Regions from separate parts of the Arthrobacter sp. P1_D12 genome, predicted to be linked through region 1. Evidence: predicted binding sites of a transcription regulator. Region 1 holds the regulator's gene; each other region holds the start of a gene.
The links. The regulator LexA, encoded in region 1, represses DNA repair genes until DNA is damaged. The targets are predictions, from matches to a motif close to TCGAACANNTGTTCGA.

Region 1 (8,091 bases):
CGACCCGGCAATGGCCCAGAGGGACTCCCCCGGTTGGACTGTGACGGATACGGTCGGCGTCACCGAGAGCTGGTCTGCGGAATCTGCCGCTTTCGCGGGAGCGTTGAGGAATCCGCTGAACGACAGGATGAACGCCGCCAGCAGGATCAGCGGGACACCGAAGAAGACGAAGCGTCCGCGCCGGGTGAGCCGCAGCGGCGGCTGCTTGGTCCGGCCGCCGGAAACCGCGGCGGCTCCTTGCGGCGCCTGGCGTTGAGCGGGTACACGTTGCCGTGAAGGGAACCACCCTGGCCCATGCCGCCTTGGTCGCGACTGCCGTGTCCGAGGCTGCCGTGTCCGATGTTGCGGCGAGCCGCTGCGCCACCTGGACCAACACCGCGGTGGCGGGTCGTGACGTCCTGAATGTTAGTGCCGTCAAACGCGCTTGAAACTGACATGAACTGAGCCCTCCTGGACCATAAGTTGCCGCCCGGCGTACTCACGTACTCGCCGCCAACCGGCCGAACCTTCGAACATAGAACCGAACATCGCTTGCGAACCCAGTTCGTCGGAATCGAACACATATTCGAATCTTGCTAGTTCTGTTTTAGCACTTACTAACGAACGATGTCGAGACTCGCTAGAACAAATGTTTGAAAAAGGTCTGCGGCTGGCCTATTTTTGAGGGACAGGACAACCACTTTCGAACTCCCACTTTCGAACTACCCGTGGGAATTCATTCGTAGTTGATCAGCAGGGTCTGACATTTCAGGCCGGAAGTTCCCGGTGACAGCAGCCACGGCAGCCGGGCGGAACGGAAAGGCGTTGGCGAACATGGCAGCACAAGCCACCGGCGGCAGGGCCACCCCACGGAGCCCGCAGCCCGCCCGGGCCCCCAAGAGCCTCACCGTCCGGCAAAAGAAAATCCTGGAGACCATCCAGCGGTCCGTCACGGACAAGGGCTATCCGCCGTCCATGCGCGAAATCGGCGACACCGTCGGTCTCGCCAGCCTCTCGAGCGTGACCCACCAGCTCTCCCAGCTCGAAAAGCTCGGCTACCTGCGGCGTGATCCGAAGCGCCCGCGGGCCATGGAAGTGCTCATGCCGCTGACCCTGGACGAGGGGACCACACCGATTTCCGGTGTCGAGAAGTCAAGCGGCCTGCGGGCCGTCGGCGGCCTGTCAGTGACTGAGCTGGCCAGCGCCACCGACACGGCAATGGTGCCGTTCGTCGGACGCATCGCCGCCGGCGGGCCGATCCTCGCGGACCAGGTGGTGGAGGACGTCATGCCGCTGCCCCGCCAGCTCGTGGGCCATGGCGAACTCTTCATGCTCAAAGTGGCCGGCGACTCGATGATCGACGCCGCCATCTGCGACGGCGATTGGGTGGTTGTCCGCCGCCAGGGCGATGCCGTGAACGGCGACATCGTTGCCGCCCTGCTGGACGACGAAGCCACGGTCAAGACCTTCCGCCAGCGGGACGGCCACACGTGGCTGTTGCCGCAAAACACCCAGTACGAGCCCATCCTGGGCGACCACGCCGTCATCATGGGCAAGGTCGTCTCGGTACTGCGCTCACTCTAAACTGCGCTCCCCTTAGCCGTCCCGGGCCATGCCGCCAGTTCGGAGCGGCCACCCCGCGGCGGATTTCCGGCGCAGGGTGGCGGCCCCGGTTTGGGACTTAGGCTTTTGCGGAGTCTTTCGCCAGGCGCTTCAGGGCTGCCATGGCTATCGATGAATCGGTGGTGGGCCAGAACGGCGGCAGCGCGGCGCGCAGGAAGCCGCCGTAACGCTCCGTAGAGAGCCGCGAATCCAGCACTGCCACCACGCCCTTATCCGAGGTCGAGCGGATCAGCCGTCCGGCGCCCTGCGCGAGGCGGATGGCGGCGTGCGTGGCCGAGACGGCCATGAAGCCATTGCCGCCGGCCTGGGCCACGGCCCGCGAACGTGCCGTCATCAGCGGGTCGTCCGGCCGCGGGAAGGGAATCCGGTCGATGACCACCAGCCGGCAGGACACGCCAGGGACGTCGACGCCCTGCCAGAGGGACATGGTGCCGAACAAACACGTGTCAGGTTCGTCGGCAAACTGCCGCACGAGCGCCGTCATGGTCGACTCCCCCTGGCACAGGATGCTGAGGCCCAGCCGGGGCCGCATGGACTCGGCTGCTTCCTCTGCGGCGCGCCGCGAGGAGAACAGGCACAGGGCGCCTCCGCCGGAGGCGCGGATCAGCTTCTCGAGTTCGTCCAGGGCCTCGGGGGACGTTCCGCGGCCGGGTTTGGGCAGGTGCCGGGCGACGTAGAGAATGCCCTGCTTCGGGTAGTCGAACGGGGAGCCGACGTCGACGCCGGTCCAGCTCGGTGCGCCGTTGCCAACCAGGCCCAGGCCGCCGGCGGCGGGTTCGAAGGCGGCGCCGATGGCCAGTGTGGCCGAGGTCAGGATGACGGTGTGGTCTGCGAACAGGCCCTCGCGCAACCGCCCTGCGACGCTCAGCGGGGCAACATTGATCAACGCCGGCGCGCTCTCGTCCGGCTGCGAGTAGCCCTGCGCCGGATCGAAGCTGCTGTTGCGGGAGAACCACACGACTTCGCGGTTTTCGCGCGCGGCCAGGAGGCGTTCACAGAGCTCCAGGATGACCATGAGGCGCGAGCGGGCCAGCTGCCGTCCGCCGTCCGCCGACACGGAGCTGTCCCCCTTGGAATCGGACAGGGCGGCGCGGCATGCGTCGCGCAGCTGGTCGATGCAGTCCAGCTGCCCGCTGTTCAGGCCGTTGGGCATCAGCCCGCTGGGGACGCCGTCGATGGCGAGCTCCAGGTGGGCAGCGGCATTGTTCAGTGCATCCACGGTGATGCCCGTGTGCTTCCGGGCCCCGGACGCGGCGGCGTGCACCATCGCCACGGAGAGCTGGCCCGAGACCGCGCCCGTGACGCGGTCCTGAAGTTCGTGTGCTTCATCCACCACGACGACGTCGTACTCGGGCAGCACCGCCAGGCCTTCGAAGGCACTGACGGCGAGCATGGCGTGGTTGGTGACCACGACGTCGGCATCGGCGGCGTTCTGCCGTGCCAGTTCGCTGAAGCATTCGGCCGCGAGCGGGCATTTCTGCGCGCCGAGGCACTCCATGGAGGTGACCGAGACCTGGCGCCAGGCCCGGTCCGTGACGCCTGGCATGAGCTCGTCGCGGTCCCCCGTGGTGGTCTCCTCGGCCCATTCGCGCAGGCGGACGACTTCCTTGCCCAGCTGGGAGGACGGCCCGCCAAGTGCGGCGGCGAAATGCGGCACGCTGGTGTCCTCGCCCAGGGAAAACAGCTGTCCCTCGGAAGGTTCTTCGGACGGGAAGCCGCCCTCGAGTTTGTGCCGGCAGACGTAGTTGGAACGGCCCTTGACCAGGGCGACCTTGACGGGCCGCTCCAGGGCGGGCGTGATGGTCTTGAGCAGCCTGGGCAGGTCCCGGCCCACAATCTGCGTCTGCAGCGCCAGGGTGGCGGTGGAGACCAGGGTGGGTTTGTTGCTGGTCAGCGAATGCGCGATCAGCGGAATCAGGTAGGCCAGCGACTTGCCGGTGCCGGTGCCGGCCTGGACCAGCAGGTGATCGCCGCTGTCTATCGCGCGCGCCACCTGCCGGGCCATTTCGTGCTGGCCATCGCGGCTCTGCCCGCCCATGCCGGACACGGCACGGTCGAGCAGCTTAACAACAAACTCCTCGCCGGCCGCGCCGGCACCTGAACCGGCGCCGGCGCCGGTGTCAGTTTCGGCCGGCCCAGCATCAGCTGGTTCGGCGTCGGCTGGTTCGGCGTCGGCTGGATCGGCGTCGGTCCTGGTCACCGCAGCCTCAGTCATTGCTAATGAAGGGATCCAGTTCGGCGGCGAGTCCTTCACGCACCATCACCACGGCACGGGTCCCGGTTTCCTCGTGGTCGAGGCTGAGGATCTCGGCGTCGCTCTCGTGGAGCTTGCTGATCAGATCCCCGCGGTTGTACGGGATGAGCAGTTCAAGCTTCACGCTGGGCCGCGGAATGCCGTCGCTGATGGCCTTGAGCAGTTCCGGAATGCCTTCGCCGGTGCGGGCCGAGACCACCACGTGGCGTGGCTCGCGCTGCTTGAGCCGTTCGACCACGAACGGGTCAGCGGCGTCGGCCTTGTTCAGGACAATGATTTCCGGAACCTTGCGCGCGTCGACTTCGCTGAAGACCGTCCGGACAGCGGCGATCTGGCCCTCCGGATCCGGGTGCGAGACGTCCACGACATGCAGGATCAGGTCAGAGTCGGCGACCTCTTCCAGCGTGGAGCGGAATGCCTCCACGAGCTGGGTGGGCAGGGAACGGACAAAGCCCACGGTGTCGGCCAGGGTGTATCCCAGCCCGTCAGCGGTTTCGGCCTTGCGGACGGTGGGGTCCAGGGTGGCGAACAGGGCGTTTTCCACCAGCACCCCCGCGTCGGTCAGCCGGTTCAGCAGCGAGGACTTCCCGGCGTTGGTGTAGCCGGCGATCGCGACAGAGGGCACGGCATTACGACGGCGGTTGGCGCGCTTCGTTTCCCGGGCAGGCTTCATGGCGGCGATTTCGCGCCGCAGCTTGGCCATCCGGGTGCGGATCCGACGGCGGTCCAGTTCGATCTTGGTTTCACCGGGACCACGCGAGCCCATGCCGGCACCGGCGCCGCCCACCTGGCCACCGGCCTGGCGGGACATCGATTCGCCCCAGCCGCGCAGGCGCGGGAGCAGGTATTCGAGCTGGGCGAGCTCCACCTGGGCCTTGCCTTCACGGCTCTTGGCGTGCTGGGCGAAGATGTCCAGGATCAGCGCTGTACGGTCAATGACCTTGACCTTGACGATGTCCTCGAGCCCGCGCCGCTGGGAGGGGGCCAGTTCGGCGTCGACGACGACGGTGTCGGCGCCGGTGGACATCACGATGGCTTTCAGCTCCTGTGCCTTGCCGGAGCCGAGGAAAGTCCCGGGATCGGGCTTGGCGCGCCGCTGGACGAGCCCGTCGAGGACCTCGGAGCCGGCCGTCTCAGCGAGGGCGGCAAGTTCGCGCAGGGAGTTCTCGGCGTCCGCGAGGGTGCCCTCGGTCCAGAGGCCGGCCAGGACGACGCGCTCAAGGCGCAACTGCCGGTATTCGACCTCGGTGACGTCTTCGAGCTCGGTGGACAGGCCGGCCTTGCGGCGCAGTGCGTGCCGTTCCTCAAGGTCCTGCTGGTCGCCGTCGAAGTTGGTGTACACCTCGTCCAGGCGGGAGATGGCCTGCGCCTTGCCGAGCACCGACGTCGGGCTGCTGGTACCAGCACCGGCGGCGGTGCCATGGCTGGTGCCGGCGCCGCCGCCGCGGCCTGGGGCGGGGGTGTCCTTGGAAAGGATCCGGTCGATTACAGCTTGAATCTCTTCAGGGCTCATGTCCTGGGCTGCTGAATCGGGTCCGGTGTTGGGGTGGCTGGTCATGGTCTCCTTTAAAGGTTCGGCTCTTTCAGAATAGTGCCGATTGTTGCTCTGTGGGGCGGTATTCGCGCTGGGCTGACGGCGGGTGGTCATGGGGGCCTCCTGGAATGCCCGCGGCAACGGCGCCGGGGCGGGGCTGGCTCTGTGCAGAGCGGTGGCTGGGTGACGGTAGAGGCGGCTAAGGCGCCTGGCTACGGGGACACTGGCTGTCTGGGCGGTGCCGTGCCGGTGCAAAACACGGTGAGGTGGGTGCCTCCGCCACGCCGGGCCCGGGAGTACAGCGCCAGCACAGTGCTAGCAAAACTCCGTGCCTGGGAAATGGCTGGATTCCAAGTGGTGCGGGCGCCCGCGGGTGAGAAAACTCACCCCTGCGATGGCGCACTCAGCGGAAGGCGTTTACCTGCGTCGCTTCGGGGTCCCCGGCGTCCCTGACAAGGACGGGACGGGACCCGTGCCGGCTACTTGGAGATCAGGATCATGTTTTGTAGCGTAGCAGACGCCGGCGCTGCCACCCGGTTTCCCATACGGGCTGGCCGCGAACTAATCTGGCCCATTATGGAGTCTGCACACTATTTCAGCGCCCAGCCGGCCGGGCCATTTACCCGCAAGCCGCTCACCGTGGATCTTGCCGGTGAGACGCGCCGGCTGCAGACGTCCTCGGGGATCTTCAGCCCGGACGGGATCGACAAGGGAACGGCCGTACTGCTGGCCGACGTCCCGGCGCCGTCGCCGCAGGGCAACCTTCTGGATATCGGTTGCGGCTGGGGACCGATCGCCCTGACCATGGCCCTGCGGGCACCGCACGCCCAGGTCTACGCGGTGGACGTGAACGAACGCTGCGTGACCCTGACCAATGAAAACGCCGGGCTGCTGGGGCTGCACAACGTATCCGCCAGCACGCCGGGCGCCGTGGACCCCGACCTGCGCTTTGACACCATCTGGTCCAACCCCCCGATCAGGATCGGCAAGGATGAACTTCATGCCCTCCTGCGCCTGTGGATTCCCAGGCTGGCGCCGGGCGGATCGGCCTGGCTCGTGGTCCAGAAGAACCTCGGCTCCGACTCGCTGCAGCGCTGGCTCTCGGCGGAGCTCGACGCCAGCTTCAGCGTGACCCGGGAGAGCACGTCGAAGTCGTTCCGGATCCTTCGAATCAGGAAAGCGTCCCGCTAGCCACGATCACGGCCGGGCCGCTGAGTTCGACGTGTTCGTGCCCCTCCGGGCCCAGGAAGAATTTCACGCCGACGACGCCGCCGGGGACGTGGACGTTCCACGCGTCCGGCGCGCCCTGCCCGGCCCAATGGCGAATCGCGACGGCGGCGGCGCAGGCGCCCGTGCCGCATGACTGGGTCTCCCCCACTCCGCGCTCGTGGACCCGCATGGTGATGGTGCCGGTACCGTCGTGCACCAGTGGTTCGGAGGGCACAACGAATTCGACGTTGGTGCCGTGCGGCGGCGTCGGGTCCACCCGGGGGGCAGTGAACAGCTGCGTGGCCTCCAGTTCGGCTGTTTCGGCCAGGGCCACGACGGTGTGCGGGTTGCCCATGCTGACGGAGAGGGCGGGCCGCGCGACTTCGAGCCCGTCGGCGCTGACCAGCGAGTCCATGGCCCGCGCGGTCGCCTCGCCCGGGAAAATGAACTCCCAGGGGCCCATGTCCACGGCGTAGCCCGCAGCCGTCCGGACGATCGTCTTGGCACCGCCCCGGGTTCCAATGACGAGCGATTCGCCGGCCGGCAGGTCCACGAGGCCTTCGGCGATGAGGAAGTGCACAAAGACGCGGACTCCGTTCCCGCACATCTCAGAGAGCGAGCCGTCGCCGTTGCGGTAGTCCATGAACCACTCGGCATCGGGGTGCGCGGTCAGCAATTGCTGCCCCTCGGGCAGGAGCCGGGAGGGCACGGCCCGGATCAGGCCGTCGCCGCCGATGCCACGGTGCCGGTCACAGAGCGCCGCGACGTGCTCCGGGCTCAACTCGAGCGCGCCGTTGAGGTCTGCGATCAGGACAAAGTCGTTGCCCGTTCCGTGGCCTTTGGAAAACTTCAGACCGCTCAGCGGGGCGGTATCGCCGGCAGTACGGTCAGCGGCTACGGCTTGGGATTCGTCCATGCTCCAAGGTTACCGTTCCGCCCCGACCGCTCCGGCACCGTGACCCAAGCGCTACGCCGGAGGCAGAACCGGCGTCGCCCGGCAGAGGCCGGCGGCCTTGGCCACGAGGTCAGGATCGTGCCAGCCCAGCCAGGTGACCCGGGGATCCGCACGGAACCAGGTCAGCTGGCGGCGCGCGAACTGCCGGGTGGCGACGATGGTTTCGTCCGCGGCCTGCTCCACGCTGGAGGCACCGTCGAGCACCCGGAGGAACTGGGCGTAGCCGAGGGCCCGCGGCGCGGTCCGGCCGCTGCGGAGCCCTGCTGCGTCCAGCCGGCGGACCTCGTCCAGGAGCCCCCGGTCCACCATGGCATGGACCCGGTCGGCCAGGCGCTGCCGGAGCAGTTCCCGGTCCACCTCGAGTCCGATCTGGATGGCAGGCTGGAAGTATTGGCGGGCCGGCATGAAGGAGCTGAATGGCCGCCCGGTGAGCTCGAAGACTTCCAGGGCGCGGATGATCCTGCGCTCATCGCCGAGCCTGCCCGCGGAGACGGGGTCCACTGCCTCGAGCCGTTGCCGAAGGGGCGCGGCTCCCGC
Region 2 (8,091 bases), on a different contig from region 1:
TCTGCTCGCGGAGAAGATCGACGAAATTCTCGACCAGCTCATCACAGTCGAGGGCAACCCCTTCAGCGTTCCCACGAGCACTCCCATTGAACTTGTCGACAATGACCAGCTCGAGGCCGTCCAGGAGCAGTTTCGCACCGGCGCCATGAGCTTAGGTTGGGACCCAACCACGGCCCAGGTCGTAATAGAGGCCTACCCCATCGCCGATGTCGATGCTGATGACAACGACGAACCGCTTGATGAGGGCGGCGCTAACGAGTCCGAAATGCTGCTGGTGCGAATGCCGGTCGGCACCGCCCGCGCATTCGCCAAGCGCACCCGTGAGATCGTGGGCGCCGGGCGTCCGACGTGCCCGCTCTGCGGTTACCCCATAGACGCCGACGGGCACATCTGCGCCCTTCCCGAGGTCTGATGCCAGCGCCGGACCTAGTGACCGCCGAGCTGACGCTCACCGGCCGCATCACGACGGCTTCAAACGCTACATTTCTGGGCAGCATCGGCGACGTGGTGGTCGTCTATAAGCCGATAGCAGGCGAAAGTCCGCTGTGGGATTTTCCCCACGGCACCCTGGCTCACCGGGAGGTGGCCGCCTACCTGGTCTCGCAAGTCTTAGGCTGGGACGTGGTGCCGCACACCTGGCTGCGCGATGGTCCTTTGGGCGAAGGAATGGTGCAGCTCTGGCAGGAGGAAGACCCCGCCCAATGCGCCGTGAACCTGGTCGCGACGGACCAGGTGCCGGAGACGGGCTGGAAACATGTTCTCGAGGGACGGGATGAGAACGGACGGATGGTCGCCCTCGTTCACGAAGACTCGCCAGCGCTCAGACGCATGGCGGTGTTCGACATGGTCGTCAACAACGCCGACCGCAAAGGCGACCACATTCTTGCCATGACGGACGGACACCGGCACGGCGTGGACCATGGGCTCACCTTTCACCGTGACCACAAGCTGCGCACGGTGCTGTGGGGATGGCTGGGAGACGCGCTGACCGCCGAGGAACGCGACGGCATCGATCGTGTCAGCGAAGGACTGCACGGTGGGCTGGGCCGGAACCTGGCGGACTTGCTCAGCGCCGATGAAATCGCATCGCTCGCCGCGCGCTGCGCACGGTTGCGCTTGGCAGGGCGGTTTCCGGCTCCGAGCGGTGAGATGTCGGCGGTGCCCTGGCCGCTGTTCTAGGGGAATTGCGGCTACGGGCTTCGCAGGCTGTGTCACACGACGGCATGGATCTTAAGGTAGCGACGGAGCAACTGTCACCAAGAACTCGCTGCCCAAACGCCGATAGCAGCGCCTACGCTCAACCAAGCCCGCGGGCCCCATCTTCCGCAAACGACGCGGCGAGTGTCCCATAAGCAGCACCCCTTCAGTCAGTTGTTGCGATGTCGAGGAGAAACCGCGCTGCTTACGCAGCCGAGGGATATGGGCAGAGTCCAACTTTTGTCGGCACGTCCGGCTACACTGATTATATCGAACATATATTCGAATAGGGTTGTGTTGTGGGCGTTGTTGTCGGTCCCCGCGTGATAGATGCGGGCATGTCGTTGCTGTCGGTGCTGATCTCTCCGGTCCCCGTCGCGGCCGGGTACCCCTCGCCGGCCCAGGACTACTTTGATGGGCGGATTGACCTGAACGAGCATCTGATCAAGGACATCACCAGCACGTACGTCGTGCGGGTCTCCGGAGACTCGATGGAACGCGCCGGCATCAGCGACGGGGATGAACTGATCGTCAACCGGGCCCTGGAACCCAAGGACGGGTCCGTAGTCATAGCCGTCCTGGACGGAGAATTGACCATCAAGCGGCTGCGAATCACGGCCGCCGGCGTCGTGCTGCAGGCGGAGAATCCGTCCTACCCGGACATCCGGGTTCCGTCCATGTCGGATCTGGTCATTTGGGGCGTCGCGACCCGCTGCCTGCACCATGTTTGAGGCACACCATGTCTAAGCCCTCCCCGATGCGGCGGATGCCGCAGATCGCGCACGTGGATGTGAACTGCTTCTACGCCTCGGCCGAGCGGGCATTCGACCCGTCCCTCGAAGGCCGGCCCGTCGTCGTCCTGTCCAACAACGACGGGTGCGCCGTCACCCGGTCCCCGGAAGCCAAGGCTCTCGGGATCGGCCTCGGTGACCCATGGTTCAAACTCGCCCCGCGGGCCAAGGAGTGGGGACTTGTTGCCCTCTCGAGCAACTACGAGCTTTACGGGGACATCAGCGCCCGGGTGATGGAACTGCTGGGCCGCTACAGCGCTTGGTTGGAGGTTTACAGCATCGACGAGGCCTTCCTGGGCGTCAAAGGCGCGCCGGAGGACCTGCTGATCCTGGGCCAGACCATGAAGGCAGCCGTGCGGCGCAACGTCGGGGTTCCGGTCTGCGTCGGGATCGCCGGGACCAAGACACTCGCGAAACTGGCCAACAAATGGGCCAAGCACAACCCGGCCTTCGACGGGGTCTGCCACTGGGACTCCGTGCCGGCCGCCGCCCGGGAAGCGCTGATGGGCCGGCTGTGTCCGTGATCGAAATCTGGGGCGTCGCGACGCGGCTGACCAAACGCCTCAACGCCTTAGGGCTCCAGTCCATCCTTGACCTGGCCCGGGCCGACCCGGTGATGATCCGGGACCGCTTCTCCGTGGTCATGATGCGCACCGTCCTGGAACTGCAGGGCACCCCGTGCATCCCGATGGAAGAAGAACGGATCGGCCGGGACCAGCTCATCTTCTCGCGCTCCTTCGCCACCCCCATCACCACCGCCGCCGGCATGCGGCAGGTCCTGTCCGTCTACGGCCAGCAGGCTTCAGCACGGCTGGCCAAACACAGCCTCCAGGCCAAGGTCCTCACCGCCTTCGCCGGCACCTCGCACTTCAACCCGAACGACACCTCCTACCCCTCGGTGTGCGTGCCGCTGCCGATGCCCACCGCCGATCCCGTCCTACTCACCCGGGCCGCCCACGCCCTCTTGCCCCACATCCAGGAAGGCATCAAATACGCCCGGGCCGGCATCATGGTCACCGACCTGCGGCCCACCGGCAACCAGGCACCGCTGGCCCTGTTCCAGAACCCGCACGAGGAACGCCACATCGGAACCCTCCTGGAAGATGTGACCCGCCGATACGGGCGCGGCTCCATCGGCCTCGGCCACGCCGGCATACGGGGCGGGCCGGACTGGACCATGAAACGGGACATGCTCTCCCCCCGCTACACCACTCATTGGGACGAACTCCCCCTAGTCAAAGCCGCCTAACGCCAACACGCGCCCGCAGCACCGCACCACGAAAGACCACCCCATGACCCTCAGCACCGAAAACCCCACACGGACCCTTGACCTTCAAGTCCGGCTCGACCCGGCAGGCAAGCCCCTTGCCATCCGGCACGACGGACGGATCTGGCTTGTCGATCCGGCCACCGAATCCCGGCACTGGATCGGCGGTGACGCCGGGCGGGGCACCCGATGCACGGCCGCCGCTGGCTGCGCCAACCCGGCCGGTATCGAATACTGGCGTGTCGAGGCCCGGCTGGGGTCGAATTCAGCGCTGCGCACCTTCACGCTGCGCCGGAATCCGCGCTCCGTCCAGTGGCTCCTGGACGACATCAGCGACGGCGGCTAGGCAACGGTGACACTGAACCGTCAGCCGATCAATGACCAGACCTGGGCGGGGATCAGGGAAGAATTCACGCTGCCCGCCCTGGAACAGGTCCGCCGCCGCCTCGCCGAACTGATGGACGACCCCGACCCTGTAATGCAGCAGCTTGTCCGCGTCTTCATCGACGACGGCACGTTCTGCCCGGGATTCCAATTCGTCGCCGGCGGCCACCTCCACCCGACCGTCGTCGGACTATTCCAGCGCGCCATAGAACTGAAGGTTCCGCACAACTACTTCACGGCCTGGATGGTTACACCCTGCCGGGAACTCGGCGGGTCCCGCCCCGTTGACCATCTGAAAAGCGGTCGCGCTCCCCTGTTTCGCGCGCTGGAATCCCACCGATGGCAGTAGAGCCGGCCAGCGAACCGACGTCCAACGGTTCCGCTGATCAGTCCGGCCCGGGGATGTATTGAGCCACACCCGGGAATCGCAGCTGCCCTGCCATTGGTAGTCTTTAGCCCACTGTCCCTTTCCGCCCGACACTTGAGGTGCGAACCATGATCCCGACGACTCCCACTCCGGGCACTGTCCTTCTTGCCGGCGCCACCGGCGATCTCGGCGGGCGTATCCTGCAGAATTTGATCGCCCTGGGGGCCACCGTTCGGGTCCTGACACGGCCAGGAACCAGCACGGAGCGCATTGCGCAGCTCCGCACCCAAGGCGTCGAAGTGATCCAGGCGGGCTACGACGATCCCGCGGGCCTCCGAAGGGCCTGCGCGGACGTTGACTGCATAGTCTCCGCGATCAACGGCGTGGACAGCGCAATTTTCGACGCCCAATCGCGCTTGCTGGAGGCGGCGGCCGCGGTGGGCGTACCGCGTTTCATCCCTTCCGATTACTCCATCGATTACCGTGGAATCCGCCCCCGAAGCAACCGGAACCTGCAGTTCCGCCGAGACTTCGCACAGCGGCTGGATGCCACCGAAATCCGGGCCACTTCCATCCTCAATGGCGCCTTCACCGACATGCTCTCCGGGCAGGCACCCATGATCCTGTTCTCCCGGCGTCGTGTGCTCTTCTGGTCCGACGCCGACCAGGTGCTCGACTTCACCACGAAGGATGACACTGCCTCCTACACCGCCGCCGCCGCCCTCGACCAGCGGGCTCCCCGCGTCCTCCAGATCGCCGGAGACCAGGTCACGGCAAGGACCTTGGCCGCCACCATGTCCGACCTGACCGGAACGCAATTCCGGCTCCTCTACGCGGGCAGCGTCGGTTCCTTGACTGCTATGAGCCGGGCAGTCAAAGCCCTCATGCCGGCCTCTGACAAGCCGTTCCCGCCGTGGCAGGGCATGCAGTACTTCGCCAGCATGTTCAGCGGCGACGCGACGCTGAACTACGTCAGCAACGACCGGTACGGGAGCCGGACGTGGACAACCGCCCGGGACATCCTGGACCAGCACGTGCAGCAAAGCTCACCGGCCCCGGTCGCCTAGCCCGGGGGTTGTTGCACGGACAAGCCCCGAACCCCTAGGGTTCGGATCATGGCCGCGCCCGGGGGACCCGCTCGTTATGGAATGCACACGACGCCGACACTGCTATCCGTAGTGTGCCTCGCCGTTGTCGCGTTAACCGCGGCCTGCGCATCTACTCCCCCACTAAGCATGCCGGCCGGCGAGCAAACGGTCACCAAACCGCCCGCCGCCGGGCAGGGTATAGATGAATGCCTGCCACAGCGTGCAGAGAACGCCGTAGCCAACGGAGCGCTGGAGTGCCAGTACTTCACATCCGGTTCCATGACGCCGGCTTCTGTGCCCCGTGATCCGGGAATGAGCTCCGGCGACTACGCGATACGGTTCGGCAGCGTTGGCGGCCGCACGTTGACGACCGTGCGCATCCCCTGTGCCTCGTATGCGGTCACGGTCAGCATTGCCACCGAATCGATCACGCCGGATCCGGGGACACTGGGAAGTTCCCTGGGCACGTGCAACTTCCCGTGGGACCAGGAACAGTCGCGGATGAAACGATACCTTGAGGCTCCGCTTCAGTTTGCACAGCGGGAGACTGGAATCGTGCTGCACAACCCGGAATGGGGAATTACCCTCTTCCGGACCCCCTACGAGGCCGGCTGAGCCCGCGGTCCCGCCTAAGGGGCGCCAGGCGTGCCGCGGGAGGGGTGCGAGGCTGAGGGCCCGCGGGAGGGGTGCGAGGCTGAGGGCCCGCGGGAATAAGAACCGCCGCCACCATGTTCGTTTCCGGTGTGAAGAACATCGGATTCCTGTCCTTCGGCCATTGGACCGACCACCCGGATTCCGGCACGCGCACCGCGTCGGACGCGCTGTTGCAGGCGATCGACCTCGCGGTCGCGGCCGAGGAGCTGGGTGCGGACGGCGCCTACTTCCGAGTCCACCACTTCGCGCAGCAATACGCCTCCCCGTTCCCGCTGCTCGCTGCGATCGGGGCCCGGACAAGCCGCATCGAGATCGGCACCGGCGTGATCGACATGCGCTACGAGAACCCGCTCTACATGGCGGAGGACGCTGGCGCGGCCGACCTGATCGCGGGCGGCCGGCTGCAGCTGGGCATCAGCAGGGGTTCACCCGAGCAGGTCATCGACGGATGGCGTTACTTCGGCTTCGCCCCCGCCGAGGGCGAGTCGGACGCCGACATGGGCCGCAGGCACGCCGAGCGTCTGCTCGAGGTCCTCACTGGCAAGGGTTTTGCGGCGCCGAACCCCCGCCCGATGTTCCCGAACCCTCCGGGCCTGCTGCGCGTTGAGCCGCACTCAAGGGGGCTGCGCGAGCGCATCTGGTGGGGCTCCGGCTCGAACGCCACGGCCATCTGGGCGGCGAAGCTCGGCATGAACCTGCAGAGCTCCACGCTCAAGGATGATGAGAGCGGCAAGCCCTTCCACGTCCAGCAGGCCGAGCAGATCGAGCTCTACCGGCAGGCCTGGAAGGAGGCGGGGCACGAGCGGGAGCCGCGCGTCTCGGTCAGCCGCAGCATCTTCGCGCTGACGGACGAGCGCGACTGGCAGTACTTCGCCCGCGACCGCCACAGCTCCGACCAGGTGGGCAACATCGACGAGAAAACACGCGCGGTCTTTGGCCGCTCCTACGCCGGTGCCCCGGACGAGCTGGCCGCGAAGCTGGCCGAGGACGAGGCGATCGCCGCGGCAGACACCCTGCTCCTCACGGTCCCGAACCAGCTCGGTGTCGACTACAACGCCCACGTCATCGAGTCGATCCTGAAGTATGTGGCGCCGCAGCTCGGCTGGCGCTGACCCCTCGTGACAGATTCCCCGGGCGCCGCGCCGTCGACGCTTGCGGGGTCCAGCATTGCAACGCCAGTGCGACGACGCCGGTCCGGCCGGTACTCAGCACCGCGGCAGCCTTGACGCCGAACACCACTTCGGCTGAGGCACAGGGCGGGCGGCCGCGATGCGCTCGCGACCGCCCGCAGCAACCGGGTGCACCCTGGGCTTAGCGCACCGACTTGCGCTCGTAGATCGCCATCGACCAGGCGTACCCGGCGACCACAATCACGACGCACCACCCGATTGCCAGCACCGGGCTCCAGCCGAGCGGGGTGCCGAGCAGCAGCCCGCGGATGGCCTCAATGAACGGCGTGAAGGGTTGGTACTGCGCGAACCACTGCAGCCATTCCGGCATCGACTCGGTCGGCACAAAGCCGCTGCTGAGGAAGGGCAGGAAGGTCAGCACGAGGGGTAGGTTGCTGGCGGTCTCGGCCGACTTCGCCTGCATGCCCATGGCCACCCCGAGCCAACTGATCGCGTACGCGATGAGCACGATCAGACCTGCGGCGGAGATCCATTCGACAAACCCGGCGGTCGGGCGGAAGCCAATCAGGAGGCCGACGCCAAGCACGAGCACGACGGCGATAATCGCCTGGATGGTATTGCCGAGCACGTGCCCGGCGAGCACCGCGGCCCGCGAGATCGCCATCGTCCGGAACCGCGCGGTGATGCCCTCGGTCATGTCCATCGACACGGTCGTCGCGATGCCGCCTGCGCTGCCGGCGATGGTCAACAGCAGGATGCCCGGCATGACGTAGGCGACATACGCCTCGCGCCCGCCGGCCGGATCAGCGCCGGGCAGGCCGGCCCCGAGCGTGCCGCCGAATACGAACACGAAGAACAGCAGCAGGACTACCGGCCCCACTATGGTGAACACCGACAGGCCCGGGTAGCGCAGCATGTGCAGCAGGTTGCGGCGCAGCATCGTCACCGAGTCGGCAATGACGTGCGATTGCTGGCCGGTGCCCGGGGCCGTCCGGCGCTTGGCGGCGATGGTGGTCATGATTCGGTTCCCTTCGTCTCGACCCGGCCGGTGAGCGCGAAAAACACGTCATCGAGGTCCGGGGTGTGGATGCTGAGGTCGTCGACCTCCAGGTTGGCCGTGTCGAGGCGGTCCAGCACGGTGCGCAGCGCGCCGACACCGCCGTCGCTCGGCACGGTAAGCGAGAGCCCGGCGTCGTCGCGGACGGACTCACCG
Region 3 (8,091 bases), on a different contig from region 1:
GCATGGCCGAGGACACGCCGCGCCCCGCGACGCGCGGTTCCGCGACCTCGGCAACTTCGGGCCGGCTGAGGAACAGGACGTCCGCGGCGACCTTTCCGGCCGCGTCGGTCAGCGCCGCCAGCGCGTCGCCGAGCGAGGTTACGGCCAGCCGGTTGGTGTGCCAGGGGGCCGGAACGGGAGCGAGGCCCAGGCGGGCGGCCAGCCGGTCGGCGAGGTCAAACGGGGACAGTGCCCCTGCGGCCGGCCCAGTGCCGCCAGTGAGTACAGCGCCGTCAATAAGTACAGTGCCGGAAGCCAGGGTCCCGGCGGCGCCGCCGGTCTGTACCGGCAGTTCGAGGGCCTCAAGCCGGCTGGCCGCGGCGGCCAGCCCGCTGAACCATTGCGCGGCCCGCAGCCCGAAGGTGTAGGGAAGCGAGTGCTGGGTCAGGCTGCGGGCGACACAAAGCGTGTGCCCGTGGGTTTCGGCGAGGCCGGCGAGGGCGGCCGTTGCCGACCGGAGCTCCGCGAGCAGTTCGCGGATGGCTCCGGCGGCCAGCACCATCAGGGCCGAGTCGAGCACGTCCTGGCTGGTCAGCGACGTGTGAACGGCGCGGACGGCGCCGAGTCCGGCGGTGTCCAAGGTCCTCACCTGCTCCCGGAGGTCGGCGAGCAGCGGGATGACGGGGTTGCCGCCGCCTTGGGCCCGGACGGCGAGGTCCGCGACGTCGTACCGCTGCACGTCCGCGGCGGCGGCCACCACCGCGGCGGACCCGGCCGGGGCCAGGCCGGCCTCGTCCAGGACCGCCGCCCAGGCGGCCTCGACCTTGAGGATGGCGGCGAGCACCGCACGGTCCCCGGTCAGCGCCGCTACAAACGGCGACGCCGACACGGGACTCAGCAGGCCGGCGTCGCCGTCGGTTTCGAAGAAGGTCACTTGGAGGCACCCTCGGCGCTGCTGAAATCCAGGAACACGGTCTCGCCGTCGCCCTGGAGGCGGATGTCCCAGCTCAGTCCGCCGTCTGGATCCCGGCGTGCGATCAGGGTCCGGCGCCGGTCCGGGTCAAGCGAGCTGAGCAGCGGATCCTTGGCCAGGGCCTCCTCGTCCTCCGGCAGGTAGACGCGGGTGAACAGGCGGTTCATCAGGCCCCGGGCAAAGACGGCGACGGCGATGAACGGCGCTGCGCCCTCCTCGGTGGGGCCGGGGTTCACCGTGGTGAAGGTAAAGACGCCGGTGTTGCCGACAGCGCTGCGGCCGAAGCCGGTGAAGGTGTAGCCGTCCCGGACCAGGGAGCCCGTGCGGTGCGGGACCTTGCCGTCCGCGTCGGCCTGCCAGATCTCCAGGATCGCGTCCGGGATCGGGTGCCCGGCGCCGTCATAGACGGTGCCCTGGAGCCGGATGGAACCCGGGGATCCGGGAGCCAGGAGCTCGCGGTCCTTGGCGAAGGGCAGGGCGTAGCCATAGAACGGCCCCACGGTCTGGCCCGGTGTCGGGGTGAGTTTACCCACGGCGTTGCTATTCATTCTCATCGCCTCCTGCGCCCAATGCCTCGTTTTCGGTCCAGGTCCGCTTGGACCCGGTCAGGACGATGTCCCAGTTGTACGCCAGAGCCCATTCAGGCTTGGTCTGTTCGTGGTTGTAGGTGGCCACGAGCCGGTCGCGGGCATCCTGGTCCACGATCGACTGGTAGATCGGGTCCAGCGGGAACAGCTGGTCACCGGGGAAGTACATCTGGGTGACGATCCGCTGGGTGAACTCCTGCCCGAACAGGGAAAAGTGGATGTGGGCCGGGCGCCAGGCGTTGAGGTGGTTCTTCCACGGGTAGGCGCCGGGCTTGATGGTGGTGAAGCTGTAGGAGCCGTCCGCGCCCGTGATGCAGCGGCCGACGCCGGTGAAGTTGGGGTCCAGCGGTGCCGGGTGCTGGTCACGCTTGTGGATGTAGCGGCCGGCGGAGTTCGCCTGCCAGATTTCGACGAGCTGGCCGGCGACGGGGCGTCCGTCGCCGTCGAGCACCCGGCCGGAGACCACGATGCGTTCGCCGAGCGGCTCGCCGTTGTGCGCGATGGTCAGGTCCGCTTCCAGCGCGTGCACGTCCATGTGCCCGAACGCCGGCGAGTACAGTTCGATGGTTTCCGGATCCGCGTGGTGCAGATCCTTGGTGGGGTGGCGCAGGACGCTGCTGCGGTACGGCGCGTAGTCGAGCCGCGGCTGGGTTTCGGCCGGGGCGCCGCCTTTGAGGGCCTGCGCGTACGCTTCGCCGATCGCCTTCATCTCGGCGCTGAGGTCCGCCTGCGATTCCGCGGCAGTATCCAAGGCATGGCCAGCGGGCGCATACGTCTTTGGTGCGGCCTCCGTGGCTTCGTCGGACACGTCCTCGGTGATCGGGTCGGCGTTGAAGACGTCGAGGTTGATTTCTTCAGGCACAGCAGCCTCCTTTCGTTGATGTGTTTGTTGTTCGGCTGGGGTCAGGAAGTACGGGTCAGCTGGTGCAGGTGGTCGTACTGGACGGCGTGCCGCACCGGGGCGTTCGGGGCGCCATAGCCGTCGTAGGCACCGCGGCGCTCCACCATCTCGAAGAACACGCTGCCCACGGTGGCGGTGTAGAAGTGCAGGAATTCACCGTCGGCGTCGCGGTCATAGAGCAGGTTGAGCTCACGGAGCGTGGCCAGGAATTCCGGGTCCAGAGCGAACCGGGCGTCGAGGTCCTCGTAGTAGTTCGCGGGGATCTGCAGGAAGTCCAGTCCGCGGTCCCGTGCGGCCCGGGCCGTGGCCACGAGGTCTTCCACGGCGAAAGCGATGTGTTCCTGGTAGCCGGGACGGTGGCCGGTGCCGGCAGTCCCTTCCTGCTGGATCAGCGGGGCCAGGTTCAGCACCAGGCGGACGCCGCGGTCCTGCGTCAGCATCACCTGGGACCTGACCAGCCCGGTGGGGCTGGCCACCTCGGCGAAGGGCTGCGGTTCCAGTGCGAGGGCGCTGGTGTAGAAGAGCACGGCCTCGTCGAAGTGCTGCCACGGCTGCGCGAGGTTCACGTGGTCGATTACCGCGCCCGGGTGCTCTGCCGGGTCCGCCGCGGCGACGTCCAGGCCGTCGCCGAATTCCCGGGTCCACGCGGCGGTGCCGTCCGGGCTGCCCTGGCAGAGGAAGATTTCGGTGGAGTCCGGCGCGGCGAAGCCCTGGAAGACTTCCTCGTTGGCCTGGCTCTTGCGCGGCACGGCGGGGGCCTTGAGCTGCTGGGCGCGGGCGGCGGCGATAACGGGAGAGTCGACGTCGAAGCCCAGGGCGGAGATGGCAGGGGCGGCGGGAGCCGGCTGGCCGGTACCGGCGGCAGCGGTCGCCGTGCCGATGGCTGCCGGTTCTTCGTTGATGATCACGCGCGCGTGGCCCATGGTCCACAATTGCACGTCCTTCGTGCGATGCCGCCCGTTGAACGCAAACCCCAGCTGGCCCAGCAGGGTTTCCAGTCCGGCGGTGTCACCGGCCCGGACCTCGGCGAAGTTGAAGCCGGCGGGCTCGGCCACTCGGGGAAGAGTGGCCAGCTCCATGGGGTAGCGGCGCCGGGCACCGGACACCGGGCCGGCCGCCCCGCTGGTCATCCCGCCTGCTGCATTCGCCGGGTTTGCCTCGAGCCAGGCGGCGCTCTGCTCTTCGAGCCAGATCAGCGACCGCATGGCGTCGACGGCGGTGCGTTCGACGTCGGCCTGGCGGAAGACGTCGTTGAACACTTCCAGCGACACCGGTCCCGTGTAGCCCGCGCGGACCACGTGGCCCATGAACTTGGCGAGTTCGAACTGGCCCTCCCCTGGAAACACCCGGTAGTGCCGGCTCCAGGACAGCACGTCCATGGACAGCTTGGGGGCATCAGCGACCTGGACGAAGAAGATTTTCTCCGGGTCGAAGGCTTCGATCGGCGCGGTATCCCAGTCCCGGGAGAGGATGTGGAAAGAGTCCAGGCAGGTGCCCAGGTTGGGGTGGTCCACCATCCCAACCAGCCGGTGGGCGTGCTCGTAGTCGTTCACGTATTTGCCCCAGGCCAGGGCCTCATAGGCGACCTTGACGCCGTGGTCACCCGCGAGGTCCGCGAGCCGGGAAAGCTGTGCCGCCCGGAGATCGTCATCGTCGATCGTGGCGGTGCCGACGTTGGAACAGAGCAGCATGGTGTCCATGCCCAGGCGGGACATGAGCCGGAACTTTGCGTCCGCGCGGCGCAGGTTGGCGGCGAGCAGGTCCTCGGGAACGCTGTCGAAATCCCGGAACGGCTGGTAGAGATCCAGGTTCAGGCCGAGGTCGGCGGCCAGCTTCCGGACGTCCTCCGGGCTCAGCGGGGACGTCACGAGGTCCTGTTCGAAGATCTCGATCCCGTCGAAGCCGGCCACCGCGCAGGCCTGCATTTTTTCCCGCAAGGTGCCGGCGAGGCAGACGGTGGCGATCCCGGTGCGCATCAGGCGGGCACCTCTTCCGCGGCCACAAGTTCCAGGAAGTGGGAGCGCATGCGGTCGGCGTCGGCCTGGCGCCCGGTGAAGATCCGGAAGGCGTCCGCCGCCTGGCCCACGGCCATCCGGCCGCCGTCGAGCACCTCGCAGCCCTTGGCGCGCGCCTCGCGGACGAGCTCGGTTTCGATCGGCCGGTACACGATGTCGGCCACCCAGTGCCGGGACTCCACGAGGGACATGTCCAGCGGAACCCCCGGATGGGCGGCCATGCCCACCGGGGTGCAGTGCACCAGGCCGTCGGCCTGCGGCATGAGCTGCGGGAGCTCCGCCGTCGTCCGGGCGGTGACGGTCCGGTCCGGGAAGAACCCGGCGAGCTCGGCCGCCCGGGCGGTGGACCGGGCCGCGTCGGTGTCCACGAGGTCCAGCTCGCGGACCCCCGCGGTGAGCAGGGCGTAGGCGACGGCGGAGCCGGCGCCGCCGGCTCCGAGCTGCACCACGCGATCCAGGGTGGCGCCGGGAAGCCCGGAGGCCAGCGCCGCGGCGAAGCCGGAGAAGTCGGTGTTGTGGCCAATGAAGCGGCCGTCGCGGATCAGCACGGTATTGACGGCGCCCAGGCGCCGGGCGTCGGGGGAGACCTCATCCAGGTACTCGAGCACGAGCTGCTTGCAGGGGTGCGTGATGTTCAATCCGTTGAACCCGAGGCTCCGGGCGCCGGAGAGCAACTCCCCCACGGCCCGGCCGGGCAGGCCGAGTTCGGTGAGGTCGATGGGGCGGTAGAGGTACCGGAGGCCCTGCACGTCGCCCTCGCGTTCATGCATGTAGGGCGTGAGGGAGGGCATGACGCCGTCTCCCACGAGGCCCACGAGGAAGGACTCTGCTCGATTGCTCATCCAGTTTGCTCCTTTGACAACGACACTCGGCGGGCTGCGACGCTTGCGGCGTCCGCGGCGGGCCGGGTGATGGGGATTACATTACAGACTTTGTTCACATGTTGCACTTTTGTTCGAATGACGAACATATTATGACGCCGGCGGCTTTGTTTAGGCCGTAGGCTGGTCGGCCGTCACCGCTGGGGCAGCCGGGCCGACAGCTCTGCGGCCGCCGCCTGCAGCAGCGGCACGAGGGCCACGAGGGCCTCCATGCTCAGGCGGAAGACCGGGACCGCCGTGGCCAGCGAGGCGAAGGCGTGCCCCTGGGCGTTGAAAACCGGGACGGCGACGGCGCGCATGCCGAGTTCGTTTTCCTCGTCCATGGTGGCGAAGCCCTGGCGCCGGACCTGCTCGATTTCGGCCCGGAAAGCCTCGCGGTCCGTGATGGAGAGCGCCGTCAGCGGCTCCAGGGGCAGTTCCTCGACAAGCTGGGCGCGGGTGGCGTCGTCGGCGAACGCCACCAGTGCCTTGCCCACTGAGGTGGTATGAAGTGCCCCGAGATGCCCGGGGTCGCTCGTGACCCGGAACGTCTGCGGGCCGTCCACCTTGTTCACCGTCAGGTGGTGGATGCCGTCCCGCACGGAGAGGATGGTTGCCTCACCCGTTTCCTCGGTCACGCGCCGCAGGATGGGCAGCGCCGTACCCGCGAAGCCGTGGTGGTTGGAGACGCGCTGGCCAAGCTGGAAGACCCTCAGCCCCAGGTGGTAGCGGCGGCCGTCCGGCTCGTAGTCAACGAAGCCGTCCCGCGTCAGGGAGCCGAGCAGGCGGTACGTGGTGCTGAATGGCAGATCCGCGCGGCGGGAGATCTCCGCCGCGCTGGCACCCCGCGGCTCGTCGCCCAGGAGGACCAGCAGACCCAAGGCCTTGCCCACCATGTCCGTCCGCGAGTCCTCCCTGGCGGCCTTTGCAGGCTTCGAAGGGACTTCCGCCGGATACCCGGAAGCGGCGGGAACTTCTGTGGTTTGATTCACACTCATGCATCGATGTTCCCACATAGTGAGAGCTATTTCTAGATGGTGATTATTTTTGTTGACAAGTGACTGCGCTCACAGTCATGATTGCTACATCGCACAAGTAGCTTCCACCATGTGGCTACTAGTCCGGGTCTTTCCACGGACCTCCGGCTGCACCACACTTAAGCAAGCGGCAGCCGAGACCTTCCTGATCCATCCGCGACAACGTCGTCACACCAAAGGAACACCATGAGCCACACTGTCCCGTCCACGACGCCGGGTATAACCACAGGAGGGACGCCGAAGAAGGCGGCCCTTGCCAGCTTCCTGGGCAGCGCCGTCGAGTATTACGACTTCTTCATCTTCGGTTCCGCAGCCGCGCTGATCTTCCCGCATGTCTTCTTCCCCGACGCGGACACCAACGCGGCGATCATGTCGTTCGCCACCTTCGGCTTTGCCTACATTGCCCGCCCGGTGGGCGCCGTTGTCCTCGGCCACTTCGGTGACAGGATAGGGCGCCGGAAAGTCCTCATGTTCACGCTGTTGCTGATGGGCGCTTCCACCTTTGCCATCGGCTGCCTGCCGGACTTCAAGACGGTCGGCTGGTGGGCCCCTGTCCTGCTGGTGCTGGCGCGTCTCTGCCAGGGCTTTTCCGCTGCCGGCGAGCAGGCCGGCGCCTCGTCCATGACGCTCGAGCACGCCCCGGACAACCGCCGCTCCTTCTTCACCTCCTGGACCCTGACCGGCACCCAGGGCGGCCAGATCCTTGCCGCCCTCGTCTTCATCCCGGTCCTGGCCCTGCCTGACGACATCAAGTACACGATCGGCTGGCGCATCCCGTTCTGGCTCAGCGCCGTGGTTGTGCTGGTCGCGTTCTTCATCCGCCGCACCCTGCACGAACCGCCGGCGTTCGAGGAGGCCCAGAAGACCAAGCAGATCTCCAAGCTCCCCGTCGCTGACCTCCTCAAGAGCCACTGGCGCGATGTCCTGCGTGTCATCGCCTGCGCCTTCATCGCCGCCGTGTCCACCGTCTTCGGCACCCTGGCCATCAGCTACGCCAAGAACGTCGCCGGCGTGGACGGCACCACCACCCTCTGGCTCGTCGTCGGCGCCAACTTCATGGCACTGGGCACCCAGCCGCTCTTCGGCATGCTCGCCGACAAGATCGGCCGGAAGCCCGTCTTCATCTACGGCGCACTGTCCAGCGCATCCCTGACGCCGGTCTTCCTGCTGAGCCTCGAATCCGGCAACGTCGCGCTGATGTTCCTTACGGCAATCGCGTTCTTCTCCTTCGGCTACGCTGCGGCCAACGCGGTCTGGCCCTCCTTCTACGCCGAGATGTTCAGCACCAACGTCCGCTTCTCCGGCCTCGCAATCGGCACCCAGCTGGGCTTCCTGATGGCCGGCTTCGCCCCGGCGATCGTGGCGGCCATGGGCGGCATCCAGCCCGGCGGCTGGGTCCAGATCTCCATCTTCACCGCAATCATCTGCCTCATCGCCACGGTCGCGGCGCTGACGGCCAAGGAAACGTTCCGGGTCCCCACCAAACAGCTCGGCCAGCAGTAGCCCCGCACCGGCAGCGGATTTCATCCGCACTTCCGCACAGCTTTTCCGCACGCACGACGGCGGCCCGTCCCTTTGGGGGCGGGGCGCCGTCGTTAAAGCGTTGAGCAGGTGAGCGGGCTATCCGGTTAGCGGGCGGCGCCCAGTACCGCGGCGAGATCGAACTTCACCGGTTCCTCCAGCTGGTCATAGGTGCAGGAGCGCGGATCACGGTCCGGACGCCAGCGCAGGAACTGGGC

Region 2: a site for LexA is predicted at 1,468-1,483, ahead of AC1DZV_RS11655 (LexA family protein). Genes of this name have one in related genera too.
Region 3: a site for LexA is predicted at 5,399-5,414, ahead of AC1DZV_RS11505 (shikimate dehydrogenase). Genes of this name have one in related genera too.

The regions. Positions count from the first base shown of each region.
Region 1 is NZ_JBFUAR010000027.1:53,247-61,337, forward strand. It holds gene AC1DZV_RS18710 (LysM peptidoglycan-binding domain-containing protein) at 1-63, opposite strand, end outside; gene lexA (transcriptional repressor LexA) at 814-1,563, shown strand; gene AC1DZV_RS18720 (ATP-dependent DNA helicase) at 1,661-3,817, opposite strand; gene hflX (GTPase HflX) at 3,810-5,414, opposite strand; gene AC1DZV_RS18730 (class I SAM-dependent methyltransferase) at 5,967-6,581, shown strand; gene dapF (diaminopimelate epimerase) at 6,562-7,515, opposite strand; gene miaA (tRNA (adenosine(37)-N6)-dimethylallyltransferase MiaA) at 7,567-8,091, opposite strand, start outside.
Region 2 is NZ_JBFUAR010000014.1:13,699-21,789, forward strand. It holds gene AC1DZV_RS11645 (DUF3090 domain-containing protein) at 1-412, shown strand, start outside; gene AC1DZV_RS11650 (SCO1664 family protein) at 412-1,179, shown strand; gene AC1DZV_RS11655 (LexA family protein) at 1,497-1,928, shown strand; partial or broken gene AC1DZV_RS11660 (Y-family DNA polymerase) at 1,937-3,237, shown strand; gene AC1DZV_RS11665 (hypothetical protein) at 3,281-3,601, shown strand; gene AC1DZV_RS11670 (hypothetical protein) at 3,608-3,988, shown strand; gene AC1DZV_RS11675 (NmrA family NAD(P)-binding protein) at 4,135-5,073, shown strand; gene AC1DZV_RS11680 (hypothetical protein) at 5,407-5,709, shown strand; gene AC1DZV_RS11685 (LLM class flavin-dependent oxidoreductase) at 5,823-6,860, shown strand; gene AC1DZV_RS11690 (ABC transporter permease) at 7,060-7,896, opposite strand; gene AC1DZV_RS11695 (ATP-binding cassette domain-containing protein) at 7,893-8,091, opposite strand, start outside.
Region 3 is NZ_JBFUAR010000013.1:121,546-129,636, reverse strand. It holds gene AC1DZV_RS11525 (lyase family protein) at 1-913, opposite strand, end outside; gene pcaG (protocatechuate 3,4-dioxygenase subunit alpha) at 910-1,500, opposite strand; gene pcaH (protocatechuate 3,4-dioxygenase subunit beta) at 1,493-2,401, opposite strand; gene AC1DZV_RS11510 (bifunctional sugar phosphate isomerase/epimerase/4-hydroxyphenylpyruvate dioxygenase family protein) at 2,443-4,416, opposite strand; gene AC1DZV_RS11505 (shikimate dehydrogenase) at 4,416-5,297, opposite strand; gene AC1DZV_RS11500 (IclR family transcriptional regulator) at 5,471-6,313, opposite strand; gene AC1DZV_RS11495 (MFS transporter) at 6,539-7,855, shown strand; gene AC1DZV_RS11490 (ATP-dependent DNA ligase) at 7,981-8,091, opposite strand, start outside.